3 regions of the Paenibacillus sp. FSL R5-0810 genome follow, and region 2 is predicted to be linked to each of the others. Evidence: riboswitches for the same ligand, from Rfam matches in the RefSeq annotation. Region 2 holds a riboswitch; each other region holds the start of a gene.
The links. A riboswitch is a leader RNA that binds a small molecule or an ion and turns the genes downstream of it on or off. The one in region 2 is predicted to bind ZMP and ZTP.
Positions count from the first base shown of each region.

Region 1 (3,801 bases), 250 kb from region 2:
AACGCCTCGGGGATGAGGGTGCTCGCAATCGCATACGTCGCCGGCGTCGCCCATTACGGCATGATATACCATGCCGAAGGCAATGAACAAAAGCGGTACCGGACAGAGCAGCAGAAGCGTCTGCATCTGCGGAGCCAGGTAGTATTCAAGGAGATTCGATTCATTTAAGTGCATGACATAAATAGCAAGAGCAGCCAGCAGCAGCGCACGAACAACATAATGAAACCGCGCACCTGCCGATGAATGGTTCATGGAAAGAGCTCACCTCCTTCTTGTTCACGGATTATCCGCCAAGCAGTATGTTCGCGATCAGGGAACCGACAAACACGAGCGTGACGATGACGACACTTAGCGCAATGACGAATCTCGTCTTAAATGCGGCGGATAGCATGAGCAGCGTTTTGAAATCGAGCATCGGGCCAAGCACGAGAAAGGACACGAGAGGGCCCACGGTAAAGGTATGCGTAAAAGCCGAAGCGACGAATGCATCCGACGTTGAGCAGAGCGAAAGGACAAACGCCAGACCCATCATGAACAGATAGGAGGACATCGGACCGCTCGCAAGAGAGAGCAGCTCCTCCCGCGGAATAAATGCTTGAATGCAGGCCGTGACAAACGCACCGAGCACTAAATATTTGCCCATATCCACCATTTCGTCACCAGCATGAACAAAAAGGCTGCGCCAAGTTTTGCTGTGTGCGTGGGATGGCCGGCTTCCGGCGGCTTCGACCTCGGCGGTGAAATCATGGAAGGAGCGCTTTAGCGGGTTATTCTTCACGAAAGCAAATACGAGCAAGCCGATCGTAACGGCAATCATGAAGGCCAGTCCCATTCGTCCGATCGTGATCTCGGGATGCGAACGGAATGCCATCATCGTTGCGGCAAGCACCACCGGATTCAGAATCGGGCCGCTGAGAAGAAAGGTGATCCCGACATAAGCCGGCATGCCTTTTAACATGAGCCGGCGCACAACAGGGATCATGCCGCACTCGCAGACGGGAAGGATCATCCCGAGCAGGGATGCGAACAGGACGCCGGGAACTGGATGCTTCGGCGTTAGGCGGCGAACCCATTCTTCCTTGACAAAGATTTGCAGCAGCGAAGAAATCAGCACCCCGAGCAGCACGAACGGCAGGGCCTCAAGGAAAATGCCGATGAATACAGTTTTAAGCTGCTGCACTTCGGTGCTGCCAAGCAGGGCGAGCCCGCTCCGGGGCATCGTCATGAGAGCCGGGAACAGAAAGAGCAGCGGCAGGAAGAACGGCAGCCATTTGAAAAAAGCCGGAATTTTCATGAAGGCCTCCTGACGAAAAAAATCATCTACGAGGACATTCTATGCTTGGACGAAAGACAACTTTCCAATTTAATCAAAAGAATTACGAATAACTCTTTCCACCGAAGCTATGGCGTATTCCCGCAAGCTCATGGTATAGTAGTAGTACGTAGACTATGCGTTACTGGCGTAGCTTGGGGTACCAAGAGGGAGCGCATAGTTTCATATGCCGTACGCCTGGGCAAGAGGTAAGGAGACGATCATGTCGCCTTGCCTCTTTATGTTTTTATTGACTAACAATGGCGAAGGAGCGGGTTGAACATGAGTACAGAAACGTTGATTTTGGATGGGAAAGCGGTATCGGATGATCTAAAGGTTAAGTTGGCCGTCAAGGTCGAGCAGCTTAAAGCCAAGGGAGTCACTCCTTGCTTGGCTACGATCCTCGTCGGGGATGATCCGGCTTCGGCAACCTATGTGCGAATGAAGGGGAATGCATGCCAGCGCCTGGGGATCGAATCCCGGAAAATCGAGCTGAAGGCGTCGACGACCACCGAGGAGCTCATCGCGGCCATTCGGCAGCTGAATGAGGACTCGGCAGTGCATGGCATTCTGCTCCAGCATCCGGTTCCGCATCATATTGATGAAAGAGCGGCATTCGATGCGATCGCGATCGAAAAGGATGTGGACGGCGTGACCACGCTCGGCTTCTCGCAAAATGCGTTCGGTTTCGCGGACTATCCGTCCTGCACCCCGGCAGCGATTATCGCGATCATGGATTATTACAAGCTTCCGATCGAAGGCAAGCATGCCGTGGTTATCGGCCGCAGCCCGATTCTCGGCAAGCCGGTCTCGATGATGCTGCTAAACCGCAACGCTACGGTGACGATCTGCCACTCCAAAACGAACAATCTAGGCGACATCGTCGCGCAAGGGGATATTGTCGTTGCTGCGGTCGGCAAGCCAAAGTTCATTCAAGGCGAGTGGATCAAGCCGGGGGCGGTAGTGCTTGACGCCGGCTACAACAAAGGCAATGTCGGAGATGTCGATTATGAGGCGTGTGCGGAGCGCGCGTCGGCCATCACGCCGGTTCCGGCAGGCGTCGGGCCGGTAACGATTGCCACGCTGCTGAAGCATACGGTTGAGGCGGCCGAAAGAACACTGAAGTCCTAATCGTGGATAATGCAATGCAAATGAACCGGGTCCTTTTGAAGGCTCGGTTTTCTTTTGAATAGGATGCCGAGAGAAGACTTCCCGTTCCGGCTATATGCGGAGAGCCCTTGTGCGGATTGTCTTTCACCAAGGTTGGGTCACCTAGGATAAGTTAAAAAGCATGATGGATTCGTGTTGTTGGAAGATCATGAGGTATAAATTGTTGCTTGCTCTGAAATGCTTTTCATCATTTACAATACACCCATCAGCTATGAAAAGAGGGGCGAGGGCTATTGAATAAAAAATTAATTTTCTTTGACATCGACGGAACGCTGCTCGATCACGACAAGCGGATCCCGGAGTCGACGCTGGAGTCCATTGAACAATTAAAAGACAACGGGCATGAAGTCGCGATTGCGACCGGTCGCGCTCCCTATCATTTCGAGGAAATCCGCGAGCAGCTCGGCATCGATTCCTATGTGTCCTTGAACGGGCAATATGTCGTTCACCAGGGCAAGCCGATCTACGGGAACCCGATGCCTCCCGAGCAGCTGCAGCAGCTGACCGAGCTGGCGGTGCGGATGGACCATCCGATCATCTATGCAGGAAGCGATGCAATGAAAATGAACGTGACTCACCACGAGCACATCGATTCCAGCTGGGGCGAGCTGAAGCTGACGATCCCGGAATATGATCCGGAGTACTATCTTGGACGGGATATTTTCCAGGCCATTGTGTTTTGCACCGAGGAGGAAGAGGAGGCATATCGGTCCAGCTTTGGAGGAAGGCTTGATCTGGTCCGCTGGGGTCCGTACGGCACCGATGTGCTTCCGGTCGGCGGTTCCAAAGCCGAAGGCATCCGGCAGTTTATCCAAGCGCTGGGCATGGACGTAGCCGATACCATCGCCTTTGGCGATTATCTGAATGATCTGGAAATGCTGTCGTATGTCGGCCATGGCGTAGCCATGGGGAACGCGCCCGACGTCGTCAAGCGCGCAGCCCGACACGTTACCAAGGATGTAGGCGAGGACGGCATCCGGCACGGGCTTCAAATGCTGGGCCTGCTGGATCCAAAACCGCAGGTGATGGCATAAGCAAGCTTTTATAAGCGCGTGCCTCTCCCGACCGGCTCGCAGTATGATATTGCCTGCTGCATGCACGACGTGCTTAGACGGTGCTTGGCGTCGCATCATTTCTTATCGTTCCGATCAACACACGAAAGGCTCGTTCCTTAAATGATAAGGAGCGGGCCTTTTTGCGAGATATCATGCGATGCAACAGGAAAAGCCGTTTGACGGCTGAAATGTGAGCTTGATATGATAAGTTAACAACAGCTGCCTTTCGGGTGGGAGAGACCTGCCATCTGAGGGCCATTAACC
Region 1 covers NZ_JBBOCF010000001.1:1,092,993-1,096,793, forward strand. Annotated here, with positions in the region: gene MKX76_RS05035 (TIGR03943 family putative permease subunit) at 1-252, opposite strand, end outside; gene MKX76_RS05040 (permease) at 284-1,294, opposite strand; ZMP/ZTP riboswitch at 1,444-1,523, shown strand; gene MKX76_RS05045 (bifunctional 5,10-methylenetetrahydrofolate dehydrogenase/5,10-methenyltetrahydrofolate cyclohydrolase) at 1,595-2,443, shown strand; gene MKX76_RS05050 (Cof-type HAD-IIB family hydrolase) at 2,716-3,516, shown strand.
Region 1: it holds a riboswitch for ZMP and ZTP, as region 2 does, so the genes downstream of both, MKX76_RS05045 (bifunctional 5,10-methylenetetrahydrofolate dehydrogenase/5,10-methenyltetrahydrofolate cyclohydrolase) here and purT (formate-dependent phosphoribosylglycinamide formyltransferase) in region 2, are expected to answer to the same signal.

Region 2 (3,801 bases):
CGGACGATTACGGAATGAAGGCATATCCGTCACCAACGGATCGAAGTGCATATCAAAGTTTCCGGAGCAAGGTTCCATTCCTGCTTCGGGAGATGTTTTATTACACCGGTTATGTCGTGCTGTCGCCTTTTCGCTAATATCTATAAAGCAGGCAGCTGAATCGTAAAGCTGGTGCCCTGCTCCGGGGAGCTCTCCACATGGATCGATCCGCCGTGATTATGGATGATGTTTTTCGTAATCATATATCCGAGCCCGGTTCCGCTATCCTTCGTTGTGTAGAAGGGCTGTCCCAACGACCGGATCTGCTCTGGCGTCATGCCGATACCATCATCCTGGACGATGATATGGACATCGCTGTCGCTTTGCTGAATGGTCAGCGTGATCGTTCCTCCTTGATCCATCGCCTCCATGGCGTTCTTCAGCAAATTGATGAATACCTGCTTCAGTTGATTCGCTTCGCCGTGAACGTATACAGGCTCGGCAGGGAAACGCGGGATGATCTCGATATTGTTCAGCGCAGCCTGGACCTTCATCAGGGTAACGATTTGTTCGACGATGCCGAGCACGTCAAATGGCTTGCTGACATGGGAGGTTTCCGGCTTGGATAGCACCAGCAGTTCATTGACGATCAGCTCGATCCGTTTGAGTTCCGATTCGATGATATCGAAATACAGCTTATTGCTTTGCTCCGACGAACGAAGGAGTTTAATGAAGCCGTTAATTGACGTGAGCGGGTTACGGATCTCATGCGCGATTCCTGCTGCCAATTGTCCTGCTGTCGTCAGCTTTTCGGACTGCATGATGCGATCCTCTTCCATCTTCTGCTCTGTGATATCTTTGAATATGCTAAGTGCGGCCTTTTCGCCTCTATAGGTGGTGACCAGCGTGATACCGGAGACGATTTTTTGTTGACCGTCCAAACAGCGGATAAGATATGTAACGGGTCCGATTTCCCGATATTCCGCATAACGCGTTCTTCGCCTTGCAAGCTTATGATGCGAAGAGGGATCAACCACGACATCGGTTGAAATTCCGAGCACGTCAGAGACATTCGAGGCGTGAAGCAGCCGTAGCGTCGCCTGATTTGCGTACTGGATCATGCCGTACTTTGTAATGAGCGCGGAAAGCGGGAGCTCTTCCAGGAGCTGCTGGAAGCCTTCTTCCTTCTCAACCAGTTTCATCTCCTTCTGTGTCAGCTGTTCCTGGAGCTCGTAAACAGGGGTGAGATTCTCAAATTGGACCAAGCAATGGCGGAACGGCGATTGCGCTTCAGCGGATGCCGAAAAGTGAAGCTTCAAATCCAGATTCCGTCCGGCAGGATGTTCGTATTTCATGCCAACTTGGAGTGCGGTCACCTGAGAAGGCTTGAGCTGGAAATCTCCCGTCTTGTGCCTAATCACTTCCTGAATTCCGCCGATGTTCGTCGCTTTCAGCGCTCCATCCATTAATTCTTGTTTGGAGCAGCCCAATAACTCACACAAAGCCGAATTGACTTGAAGCACTTCTCCGTCGATTGAAACGATGGCCATTCCGATGATGGCGTGTTCAAAAGCAAAGTCCTGACGCTGGACAGAATAGGGGAGCACGGCAAGTCTCCTTTCAATTGACTGTAAGGTTTGATCACCCCCCTATTATATGTGCTGGATGCGCTTTCATCAATGAAAGGGCGATAGATTTGGTAACTTGCGCGCATGGAACGGATTGGTCAGTGGCCGCTTTCGGTGATTGTCATGAGCGGTCATATTGCATTCATATTGCATTCATGCTCAATATTCAGTATGATTTAGCTGACAATGAGTAGGTCGATGTGTGACTGGCGCTGCATGGGGGAACCATGAGGGAGCACATGGATGACGACAGCCGTACGCCTGGGCAGAGGTAAGGGAAGTTTATTTTCCCTTACCTCTTTTTAATATTTCTATTTTGAAAAGGGGACTGGAGAACGATGTATAAAACGAAAAAAATGCTGCTGCTGGGATCCGGAGAACTCGGAAAGGAAGTCATTATCGAAGCGCAGCGGTTAGGTTTGGAGACCGTGGCGGTAGACCGATATGCCGACGCGCCTGCCATGCACGTCGCGCATCGCCATTACGTCATCGATATGCTCGACGGCGCCAAGCTGAGGGAAGTCATCGAGCGGGAACAGCCTGATCTGATCGTTCCCGAGATTGAGGCCTTGGCCACATCCGAGTTAGTGAAGCTGGAGGAGGAGGGCTTCCGCGTCATTCCTACCGCAAGAGCGGCCAAGCTGACGATGGACCGGGAGGGCATCCGCAGGCTTGCTTCGGAGAAGCTCGGATTGCCGACGGCCGGATACCGCTTTGCGGATAACTATGAACAATTCGAGGTCGCGGTAAGGGAGATGGGCTTTCCTTGCGTAATTAAGCCGCTTATGAGCTCTTCAGGGAAAGGGCAGAGCGTCTGCCGATCGGAGAGCGACATTGAATCATGCTGGAACAATGCAATGGAAGGCGGGCGCGTACAGAACGGCCGGGTGATCATCGAGGAGTTCATCACCTTCCAGTCGGAAATCACACTGTTAACGGTTCGTTCGGTGAGCGGGACAAGCTTCTGTCCGCCGATCGGACATGTGCAGGAAAGCGGTGACTATATCGAATCCTGGCAGCCTCATCCGATATCCGAGCAGCAGATGAAGGAAGCCGAGCGCATTGCGAGGGCCATTACCGATGAATTGGGCGGCTTCGGATTGTTCGGCGTCGAGCTGTTTCTGACCGAGGATCAAGTATATTTCAGTGAGGTATCGCCTCGCCCGCATGATACCGGATTAGTTACGCTGGTCACGCAAAATCTGTCCGAATTCGCGCTTCATGTCCGGGCCATCCTCGGTTACCCGATTCCGGAAATCGTGCTGATCACCCCGGGCGCCAGCCGTCCGTTGAAAGCACCGGGTGAGCTTGAAAACTACAAGATTACGGGCGCCGAGCAGGCGCTCGCGGTACCGAGCACACAGGTTCGTCTATTCGGCAAGCCTGTGACAAAGGCTGGCAGAAGAGTAGCGGTGGCCTTGTCGACCGCAGGCGAGGTGGAGGAAGCGCGATCTCGTGCCAAACAGGCATTGGACAAGCTTGGGGTGGAAGAAGCATAACGGTGTTAGCCTTCTTCCGAAGTGCGCCTTATCCGCTTATGCTTGATATCAAATCCATTTGAAGAATGCAATACTGCCCAATAGCGAGAGGTCAGCCGGATTGCCAACGGCTGGCCTCTTTTCCATAAGAGGATACGTTAGATCCCTATCTACGAATGGCCATACGATGATCGGAAAGGCAGTGCCATGGAAATTATTTAGATTTTGAATATAAACCTGCATCACTTTTGCCGTTGTTCATGATAAGATACACAAGAAAACAGCATTCGTGCTGCCCGGAAGACCCATCGCCCGATAAGCGACCCGGTGTGCAGCAGGAAACCATACATATTAGAAAAAAGATGTTGAATGGCGAACTTCACATCATAGGAGAGCACTCATGAAAGATATGACACAAGGCAGTCCGATTAAACTGATCATCATGTTCACGATCCCGCTGTTAATCGGCAATCTGTTTCAGCAATTCTACAATATGGCCGACACGCTCATTGTCGGACGCACGATCGGCGTGAACGCACTGGCGGCCGTCGGTTCGACCGGAAGCATTATGTTTTTTATTATCGGCTTTGCGCAAGGCCTGACGGCAGGCCTCTCCATCATTACCGCGCAGAGGTTCGGGGCAAAGGATATTGCTGGTGTGCGTAAAAGCGTCGGCACGAGCTTTTGGATCAGTATCGTTTTCACGATCGTCCTGA
Region 2 covers NZ_JBBOCF010000001.1:1,339,661-1,343,461, forward strand. Annotated here, with positions in the region: gene MKX76_RS06100 (YdcF family protein) at 1-137, shown strand, start outside; gene MKX76_RS06105 (PAS domain-containing sensor histidine kinase) at 141-1,586, opposite strand; ZMP/ZTP riboswitch at 1,800-1,881, shown strand; gene purT (formate-dependent phosphoribosylglycinamide formyltransferase) at 1,946-3,106, shown strand; gene MKX76_RS06115 (MATE family efflux transporter) at 3,486-3,801, shown strand, end outside.

Region 3 (3,801 bases), 4.3 Mb from region 2:
CGGGAATACGGCCTTGTCGATCGCTTGCGCCCAAGCTTTTTTGCACAGAATCATGCCGCCGCGCGGCCCGCGGAGCGTCTTATGCGTCGTTGTGGTCACGAAATGCGCGTGCGGAACCGGATTCGGGTGAAGACCAGCCGCAACAAGACCTGCGATATGAGCCATATCGACCATAAACAGCGCGCCGACATCACTCGCGATCGCGGCCAGCTTCTCGAAATCAATGATGCGCGGATAGGCGCTGGCACCGGCAACGATCAGACGAGGGCGATGCTTGAACGCCGCTTTGCGGACTTCATCATAATCAATGAGGAACGTGTCCTCTTGAACGCCGTAAGCCACGAAATTGTACAGCAGACCGGAGGCATTGACCGGGCTTCCGTGCGTCAGGTGACCGCCATGGGCAAGGTTCATGCCAAGTACGGTATCGCCAGGCTTGAGCGCTGCAAGGTATACCGCCATATTCGCCTGCGCGCCGGAGTGCGGCTGCACGTTGGCATGATCGGCTCCAAACAGTTCCTTCGCACGGTCACGAGCGATATCCTCGACAATGTCGACACGCTCGCATCCGCCGTAGTAGCGTTTGCCAGGGTAGCCTTCCGCATATTTATTGGTGAGGACGGTGCCCATCGCTTCCATGACCGCTTCGCTGACAATATTCTCCGATGCAATCAGTTCGATATTGCTGCGCTGGCGCTTCAGCTCCAGCTCCATCGCTTCAAGTACAGCAGGATCGTTCTTACGCAAATGTTCCATCATTTTTATATCCTCCTATGATCCAAAATCTTACTATAAATATTCTGTTTCCGTATTACACAGGGCCAACTACCAAATGGGATGTGGGGCAGTACGTGAAATGTTTCTACAATCGCTGTTGCTCCCTACAAACAAGCAAAACAGGATGTCCAAGCCGTTCCAATCGAATCAATTGCATGATCCGGAATCCGCATCCGGCACCTGGCGATAAACGGCCCGCTCTCCGCCGATCAGCTTCGGCCGGGTATAGGCGGCCGTAACCCGAGCCTCGCCGATATACCGCTCACTCGGCCTAAAGGGAACCGCCACGCTGCGCAGATGCATGCCGATCAGCGTCTCGCCGATGTCGATACCCGCATGCGCCTGAATGGATTCCGCCAGGCAAGGCTGCTTCATGCTGCGGTAGGCGCTGGCTGCCATGGAGCCGCCGGCTCCGGGAATCGGCACAGCCGCCACTTCCGTCAAGCCAAGCCGCTCGAGCAGCTCGCGCTCAACGACCAGCGCTCGGTTCAGATGCTCGCAGCATTGGAAGGCCAGCGAGAATCCGTACTCCGCCTGAACCTCGGCAATGCCTTCAAGCAACTGCTGCGCCGTCTCCAGCGCGCCGCCTGTCCCGATCCGCTTGCCCGCAACCTCGCTCGTGCTCGCGCCGACGACCAGCACCTTGCCCGGTCCAAGCTTCGCCGTCTCGGCGAGCTCGCGGACGATGCGGGCGGTCTGCCCGTTTAAGGAAATGTTGGAAGCATCGCTCATGCCACAGTCCTCCCTTAATAGTCTCTACGTCGCTTCATGCCCTAAGTCCCTCACATGAAGGGAACTCTCTGAATGCAGCCCCAACACCTTTTCGGAAAGAAACGTCCTATCCGTTCTTTAGGTAGCGTTCCTCGATCGCCTTGATCTTGTTGACGCGGCCGACATGACGCTCGCCGTGACTGAACTCGGTTGTCAGCCAGGTGCTGACGATTTCCGCAGCAAGACCAGGGCCGACTACGCGTTCGCCGAGCGCGATCACATTGCTGTCGTTATGCTCGCGAGTCGCTTTGGCCGAGAACACATCATGCGTCAGGGCGCACCGGATTCCCGGCACCTTGTTCGCCGCGATGCTCATGCCGATGCCGGTTCCGCAGATCAGAATGCCGCGATCGGCTTCGCCGGACACGACCTTCTCGCATACCGGCAGCGCATAGTCCGGATAGTCGACGGAATCGGAGCAGCCGCAGCCGAGATCCTCCACCTCATGTCCAAGGCTGCGAATAACCTCCATGATCTCCTCTTTCAGGCGAATGCCCGCATGATCCGTGCCTAGTGCAATTTTCATCGATGAAACCCCCTCATATGTTCGCTTTCGCGTGATTAGCTTGTTTCATTATAACCCAAATATCCCGCAAAAGACGAAAAAAGAGCAGTCGGCGCACACGTAGTGCTCCAATGCTCTTTGCCCAGGCGACCGGCCGTATACTCCGGTGCTCCACCGTGGTTTCATCCACTTCGTCGCCAGTTACACCGGATCTATTGTTGTTTCCCCTACATCTTAAATCAATCGTCCGGGAAAGGCAAGCGGCTTTTTTAGCCACGCCTGCAGCTGTGCCTTTTCCACTCACGCGCTCTGATGCCAGAGTCATAATTCGTCCGCCCGCAGCAAGCGATTACGCCGGCCCGCCCGCATTCAGCTTGTCCAACAAACGAAAGAGCGCCGTCCGAATCTCGGCTGCGGTCGCTTCATACTCTTCCTTCGTGCCGCCGAACGGGTCCGAGATATCAAAGCTAGGAATGCGCTGGCGAAGCTCAATCAACCGTTCGCGATCCTTATCGCTGACATTTTGACCAAGCGCTCGGGCCAGCTCAATCGATGCGTACAGACTGTCTTGCTCCTGCAAATCTGCAAGCACCTTGCTGTCATCCTCAACATATTCCTTTAAGGTATGCATTTTATCGGCCGCGTGAGGAAACTGCCGAATGGCATATTGCTTATGCGATTGGGTTAGAGTCAGAACGAGATCAGCCCATTCCACCAGCTCTGAGGTGAGCGGCTTGGATACGAGCTCGTCCCGGATATCCTGATCCCGCAGTACGGATTCCGCATGATGGGACACCGGCATGCCATCTATCGCCGATACGCCGGCGGATCGCACCTCCAGCGGAATGCCCCGCTGCTTCGCCAGCTTGCGCAGCATCCCTTCGGCCATCGGACTGCGGCAGGTATTTCCGGTGCAGACAAATAGTATCTTTTTCACAGTCTTAAGGCTCCCTCCCGTCAGTATTAGGTCATTAGGGATATTGTATCAAATCTCATCACAAATTTCGCAACTTCTATATTACTCGGACAATGATTCCACAAAAGTTACTACTCTGCCGGTCAACGAATTCCCCACATTCATCCACATTTCATATCCGGTGTGCCTTACCGCCCGTATCAGACAATAAACATCACGCCAAACACGACCAAAATAAGTCCTCCCAGCATCTCGCCGTACTCGCCCAGCTTGCTGCTGACCTGACGGCCCAGCATCAAACCGAGAATCGACATCAAGCCGCCGACAACCCCGAAGGTTACAACGATCAGCGTTACATCATGCACGAACATGCCCAGCGATAATCCAACCGAGAACGAATCGATGCTGACGCTAAGCGAGAACAACAGCATACCCAGCAGTGCGGATGGATGAACGAGCTTGCCCTCGCCTCCGCGAAAAGCGTTATGGATCATATGGCCCCCGAGCAGAACCAGCAATCCGCCGGCGGCAAGCCCGGTAACCTGTCCCAGCAGCAATCCGACATAACGGCCGGCAGCCAGCCCCAGCAGGGGCATCAGCATATGAAACAGGCCGATCAGAAAGCTCATGCCCAGCATATGACGGTGGCGCAGCCCGCCTCGCAAACCGACTCCGATGCCAAGCGAAAACGCGTCTAGCCCAAGTGCAACCGCCATGAGCAGAATCGCCGCAAGCTGTCCCGATTGGACAGACGCCTCCAACATGCCCATTCCCCCAAGTCTCATGGTCTTGTACACCATATGCGGACAAGGGATAAATGATTCCTGATCGG
Region 3 covers NZ_JBBOCF010000001.1:5,653,338-5,657,138, reverse strand. Annotated here, with positions in the region: gene glyA (serine hydroxymethyltransferase) at 1-759, opposite strand, end outside; gene MKX76_RS25025 (TIGR01440 family protein) at 925-1,509, opposite strand; gene rpiB (ribose 5-phosphate isomerase B) at 1,616-2,074, opposite strand; ZMP/ZTP riboswitch at 2,187-2,268, opposite strand; gene MKX76_RS25015 (low molecular weight protein arginine phosphatase) at 2,403-2,990, opposite strand; gene MKX76_RS25010 (manganese efflux pump MntP) at 3,170-3,733, opposite strand.
Region 3: it holds a riboswitch for ZMP and ZTP, as region 2 does, so the genes downstream of both, rpiB (ribose 5-phosphate isomerase B) here and purT (formate-dependent phosphoribosylglycinamide formyltransferase) in region 2, are expected to answer to the same signal.